Desulfofalx alkaliphila DSM 12257: one gene and its partner. The protein of the gene in region 1 interacts with the protein of each later gene in a pairwise test. Links are inferred from orthologs where the notes say so. Each region holds a gene or a part of one and is shown on either strand. Other genes may lie near its edges.

Evidence for each region. The genes of interacting proteins can lie anywhere in the genome.
Region 2: the proteins of ftsZ (region 1) and BR02_RS0108275 interact in binary tests that used the Bacillus subtilis proteins (3 or more experiments, as listed by UniProt). The link is inferred for Desulfofalx alkaliphila DSM 12257 from one-to-one orthologs.

What each region holds. Positions count from the first base shown.
Region 1 is NZ_JONT01000001.1:250,989-254,610, reverse strand. The notes cover bases 375-3,363. They hold ftsZ (cell division protein FtsZ), read right to left. Parts: upstream 2,404-3,363; coding sequence 1,345-2,403; downstream 375-1,344. Other genes in these bases: ftsA (cell division protein FtsA), read right to left, coding at 2,449-3,363; BR02_RS0101290 (stage II sporulation protein M), read right to left, coding at 594-1,250; pheA (prephenate dehydratase), read left to right, coding at 375-597. Outside these bases: more of pheA, read left to right, coding at 1-374; more of ftsA, read right to left, coding at 3,364-3,591. UniProt on the Bacillus subtilis protein: Essential cell division protein that forms a contractile ring structure (Z ring) at the future cell division site. The regulation of the ring assembly controls the timing and the location of cell division.
Region 2 is NZ_JONT01000013.1:8,671-11,606, reverse strand. Bases 36-2,936 are described here. They hold BR02_RS0108275 (cell division protein ZapA), read right to left. Parts: upstream 1,666-2,936; coding sequence 1,405-1,665; downstream 36-1,404. Other genes in these bases: pheT (phenylalanine--tRNA ligase subunit beta), read right to left, coding at 1,749-2,936; polX (DNA polymerase/3'-5' exonuclease PolX), read right to left, coding at 36-1,255. Also shown: more of polX, read right to left, coding at 1-35. UniProt on the Bacillus subtilis protein: Activator of cell division through the inhibition of FtsZ GTPase activity, therefore promoting FtsZ assembly into bundles of protofilaments necessary for the formation of the division Z ring.

The sequences.
Region 1 (3,622 bases):
ATTGGTGAACTATTATTGGCAGTTTCTCATCAGTTGCTGACAAAGCCCGGTGTGCAATTGGATCAGCTGACCCGGGTACTTTCCCATCCCCAGGCCATCGGGCAGTGCCGCCAGTGGTTGGCTGCACATCTGCCCCGGGCTGAAATTGTGGAGGTATCCAGCTCTGCCCTGGCCGCCACCCTCGTTTCTGAAGCCGGGGATCCCTGGGCGGCCATCGGCAGCAGTATGGCAGGTAAGTTAAATAATTTGCAGCCCATGGCAGAGAACATTAATGACTATGCCAATAACACCACTCGGTTTTTAATAATATCTGCCAAAGCTAAAGCACCGCCATGCAGCCAATGTAAAACATCACTGGTGTTTACCCTGCCACACCAACCGGGGGCACTGTATCATCTGCTGGGGGAGTTTGCCCAAAGAAACATAAATTTAACCCGCATAGAATCACGCCCCACTAAAAATGAATTGGGTAGCTATCGCTTTTTCGTCGATTTTATCTGGCACTACCAAGAGGGTTTAATGAATAATTTGCTGGGTTCAATAAAGCTGCGGGTTAATGATTTGCGGGTGCTGGGCTGTTATCCCAGTGTTAATTAGGCCAATAATCTTTCGGCTAAAGCCATGGATATATATGTTTCAATAATAGCGGCCGCAGCAAGAATCAAGGCCAATATCAAAATTAGTTTGAAAATAAGTTGCCGGGCTGCAGGTAAATAAATATGTATTCTGCTTTCATTATTGTTTGGCGGCCTTTTCGATATTTTATATAGATAATAGACAGAAAACATTGTACCTGCGGCCATGGCAAACAGTTCCAGGGACCCATGCACCATGGTAACTGCAATTAAGCTGCCGTAGCTGACCCCGGTGGTTATGCTCATGGCTCCAAGGGCAATTCCCGCTACCAGGGCGTTAATAAAGTATAAAAACACACCCACCGCAGCGGAAAAAAACACTGCCAGCACCTTTAATCCCCTCACAGGTAACAGGGAAATTAAGAAAATAGCCAGAGGGGCAATGGTTATGAGAAAATTGTTCACAAATATTTTTACGGTCATTCCCGCCAAGGTGGTATGACCCACCTTCTGGGCCAGCCCTGCAAAGAGTTGGTCCATAAATTCCATAAGTAGGGCACTGTCTTTTATTACGTTAACTGTATAATAGGCCATGCCAAGTAAAATGAGCACAAAAAGTATTTCCGCCTTTAGGGCGAAAACTAAATAAGGGCGTAATTTAAAATCTTTTAACATCTTAACCCCCTAAATCTCTGCGATTAGTACAAAAAAGGGTCTCTATACAAAGACCCTAATAAAAAATATTTCCTTATCACATATAATATGACAATTAACTTCTGCGGCGTAAAAAGGCAGGTATATCCAACTCATCATGGTTGGTAAAAGGCTTAATATCCATCTCGTTCTTCAAGCCGTCTTTCTTATCATTGGTGGGGCGGTGGTCAAAACCGGTGGCTATTACCGTTACCCGCACATCCTCATTCATGGCTTCGTCTATCACTGCCCCAAAAATAATATTTGCTTCGGGATCAGCTGCCTGGGCAATTATTTCTGCAGCCTCATTTACCTCAAACAGCCCCAGGGACGGCCCTCCTGTAATATTTAACAGAACACCCCGGGCACCTTCAATTGAGGTCTCTAACAAGGGGCTGGAAATGGCGCCCCTGGCTGCCTCTGTGGCCCTATTATCCCCACTGGAGGATCCAATACCCATCAAGGCAGAGCCGGTATCTTTCATAATGGTTTTGACGTCGGCAAAGTCAAGATTAATTAAGCCGGGCACTGCTATCAGGTCTGATATGCCTTGCACACCTTGACGGAGCACATCGTCGGCAATGCGAAATGCCTCAACAATTGAAGTATGTTTATCAATTACCTGAAGTAATCGGTCATTGGGGATGGTAATCAGTGTGTCCACCTTGCTTTTTAGTTCATTAATACCAAATTCCGCTTGGTTAAGCCGCTTACGACCTTCAAAGGTAAAGGGCTTGGTGACAACACCGACTGTAAGCGCACCTATTTCTTTGGCCACCTCCGCCACCACCGGAGCTGCACCGGTGCCTGTACCGCCGCCCATACCGGCAGTGACAAAGACCATATCGGCACCTTTTAGGGCCTCTTGAATCTCTTCCCGACTTTCCTCAGCGGCTTTTTTCCCAATTTCAGGGTTGGCCCCTGCACCCAGACCCTTGGTTAGTTTGGCACCAATTTGTATTCTGCTGCTGCTTTGGGCTAATTGCAAGGCCTGGGCATCCGTATTTACGGAAATAAATTCAACACCTTTTAAACCGGCGGCAATCATGCGGTTAACGGCATTATTGCCACCCCCACCAACACCGATTACTTTAATATTGGCATATTGATCAAAGTCCATCTCAAAATCCAGCATGCAGTAATCCTCCTCCACTTAAATCTGCCACTACTACTGTCGTGGTTAAAATGTAAATTTATGAATCACGCTTTTGAATCCACCTTTTACACGGGCTAACAAATTACTTTTTTTATCATGAACACCCATGTGGTTTTTTTGTCCATATTTAATTAATGCAACGGCATTTAAGCTTGTATGCACACCTTCCTGTTCATCAATTAAATGAACCGGCAGGTTTAAATTACCCTCTAACATGCCTGGCAGTCCTTTTAGTTTTGCACCGCCCCCAATTAAAACCAGCTTAGTTGGCCGGGCACCGTGCCCATAGGTATTAATGGAATTTTCTATCATGTCAGCCAACTCTGTCACGCGGGAATCTATTATTTCGTTAATAAACTGATTGGTTTTTGTATCCATACCTTTGTTCTCATTATTATCAATCTTTATTTTAGCTGCCACAGATATCGGCACATGCAAGCCAATGGCTAAGTCACCGGTGATATGCTCACCGCCTATGGGTAGGGAAAGGGTCATCCGTGGCAAACCGCGATGATACCAACAAAGGTCAGTGGTAGCACCTCCAAGATCCACCAATAGGGCTCCCAGCTGTTTATCTGCATGCTGTAACACCTGGTCCGCCAACACCAGTGGATTATAATACAAAGCCTTGGGTCTTATATTGCCCCTATGTAGGGAAGCCAATAAATTATTTATTGCTTCAGCCTGTCCGTAAACAAGATGCACCTCAGCTTCCAGGCGCTTTCCTTTGGCACCCCTGGGTTGAGACAAGCCCCAACAACCATCTATACCATAATCAATAGGTAGCTGCTGTACCAAAATCATTTCATCGGTTGCCGAGCCGGCCCGGCAACTTTCCATCAGCAGCTGTAAATCCACATCAGTTACTCCCTGCGCTGGGTCCAGTATATCAATGCCCGAAACCACATTGGTGCTTGATATGCTGCATCCGGAAAAGCCCACAAAGGCAGCCGGCATCAAAAAGCCGGCAGTTTTTTCAGCTTCTTTCACCGCAGTGGCAATAGACCTGGCGCAAGCATCAATATCGCAAACGCTACCCCTCTTCATACCAAGGGCAGGCGATTCACCACAGGCAATTATTTCCGCTTCTCCATCCTTAATGCTAAAAATTGCGGCAGATATATTGTAGGTTCCAATATCCAGGGCTGCTAATACTCCACTGCCCACAGTAAGCAACCCCCTTACTCTTACTTTATCT
Region 2 (2,936 bases), on another replicon or contig:
TGCCGTCAGATAAAATATCACATTCCACCCCGGTGAGGATGGTAAAATCCTCTTCCTGCCGGTTAAGCCGTTCTATAACTTTACACTGTTCTGCCAGCCGCTTTTCATCCAGCCCGTTGGCAATTTTAAGGGAGCCGGAGTGATCAGTAACAGCTAAGTATTCATAACCCCTGTTCTTGGCGGCGGCCACCATTTCTTCCAGTGATGCCGAAGCGTCACTCCAGGTGGTGTGACTATGTAAATCACCTTTAATGTCATCTATTTCCACCAATTTAGGTAAAGTTCCTGTTTTGGCCGCCTCTATTTCTCCCCTGTCCTCCCTTATTTCCGGAGGGATATATTGCATACCCAGCGCCCTGTATATATCCGCCTCATCCTTGACCTCCACGGGTTTACCGTCAACCGATAACCCGCCATGACTCAATTCTATTCCCTTTTCTTTGGCTAGTTTTTGCAGCTGCCTATAGTGGTTTTTACTGCCGCTATTCCGGTGCCAGGCAAGTACAAACCGGTGGGGCGGAACAACTGACAGCTCAACGGGCACACCCCACCAAGTTAACACCTTTATACTACGTTCGCTTTGATCCAGAACCTCTGTAACCCGAGGATGCTTTAGCATGGCAGCAATTACCAATGAAGCCTGCTCTGCTGCCACCACCAGGTCTAAATCAGACACCGCCTCTCTCCACCGGCGGGTACTGCCGCCAATCTCAACTCTTTTAACTCCCGGCAGAGATAATAAATATTTTCTAAGCTCTGCACCTATTTCCCGGGCCAGCCCCAGTACCGTTTTTTCTCCGGATGACCTAATGGCTTTAATATTCCGCAGTATTTCCAATTCAGTTTTCGAGCTCATTCCGGGCACCTTACGCACCTGCCGGTCTTTGGCTGCTTGCTCCAGCTGGTCCAATGAAAGGACACCCAGTTTCTTGAATAATAACCGCGCCTTTTTGGGGCCAATGCCGGGCAGGGAAGTAATTTCCAACACACCCCGGGGAATTTCTTCCAGTAGCTCTTGGTGGGTTTTACAAGTCCCTGTTTTTATTATTTCTTCTATTTTGGCAGCAATAGCCTTACCGATACCGGGCAGTTTATTTATCTCTCCCGACCGGACCAGTTGGTCCAGTGGCTGTTCCAGCCTATAAATGGTTTTGGCGGCATTGCGATATGCCCTTATTTTGAAAAAGTCTCCGCCCTTTATCTCCAGCAAATCTGCTATTTCATGAAATATCCATGACACTTCTACATTTTGCATTGTCAACGCTCCTAAAAATCTTAGTAACCGACCATACCGGTGGGGCACAGTGATAGTTTTTCCTATAAATAGACAACTTACCCAGTCAAAAGAAACACTCATGAAGAAGCTGTATAATTCCTTCATGAGTGTCTATACCGTAAATAAAACTAATCTTTACTGTCGGTATCCATCATCCTCACCAGATTATCGTAATCCTGCTGCAGCTTAGTGAGTTCGCTGGCTATGTTTACCGCTGCCAACACCGCTGCACTTGTATAAGGAAGCTTTGGATTACGTGCGATAACCTGCTTAATCACTCTATCTACATGTTGAGACACCATTATCATGTGCTCTGGGGATTCCTCGCCCTTCAGCTTGTAGTACTCCCCGTTTATTTCCACCTCTACCCGGGTTTCCTTAACAGCCATCATAGCCCCTCCTAGTGGTTTTAATTCTTATCTTCGGCAAATTATAGCAAATTCCTGCTTTGTTCACCGGGTAAATGGCTGAGTTAAGAACGCAATTGGGCATCAAACTCTGCATTAAGGGCTTTAGATATCTTTTTAATTTGCGATGAAACCTCTTGATCGGTCAGGGTGCGGTCGGATGCCTGGAATAACAATGAAAAAGCTACACTTTTGTAACCTTCCGCCACCTGTGAGCCAACATAGACGTCAAATACCTTTACACTCTTCATAATCTTACCGGCGGCTTTATTTATGACATCAATCATCTGCTGAACGGGCACAGATTGTTTTACTATTAATGCCAAATCACGTTCCACCGCTGGGAATTTAGGCAGTGACTGGAATTTTGGCTGCTGTCTTTCTGCGTCCATCAGATCCTGTATGTCAAATTTACAAGCCACCGCCCGGTGGGGCAATTGGTAGCTTTCCAGTACATTGGGATGTAGTTCACCCAGCACACCAATCATTTTGCCATTCACCTCTACGGCCGCCACCCGTCCGGGATGGAAGCTGGGTGCACCGCCAAAGGGCACATATCTCACATCTTTTATACCTATTTTGTTAAACAACACTTCCAGCACACCTTTGGCATAGTAAAAGTCCATGGCTACCGCCGGCTTGTTCCATGATTCCACGGTGCTGCCTGAAAAGGCCATGGCCAAAGTAGCCCTTTCATCGGGTAAGTCTTGACCTTCCACGGGATAGTACACCTTACCGATTTCAAATATTGCCCCGCTATGTATTTGCCGGTTGTGGTTTCTCTGTAATACTTCCAGCAAACTTGGCACCGGAACGGTGCGCATGATCGACTGCTCTTCACTGAGGGGATTTTGCAATACCAAGGCATTTCTAAACACACTGTCTTCCGGCAAGTTCATCATGTCATATACCTTAGGGCTAACAAAACCGTATGTCACCACTTCGGTTAAGCCGCATCCCACCAGCACATTTTTTATTTTATTTACCAGACGCTGACTCTCGGTGCGCTTACCTTGGGTGGTAATGCCATAAATGGAGGTGTCGGGCACCTGGTTGTAGCCATACATCCGGGCCACCTCTTCTATTAAATCCACCTCTATACTAACATCCGGGCGGAAGGAAGGCACTGTCACCAACAGTTCTTCACCCTGATCCTGAACCTTAAACTGCAGGCTGTTTAAAATAGAAATTATATCTTCCTTGGGCACGGCTACGCCAAGCAAATACTCCACCCGGGCCGGCCGCAGCACCAC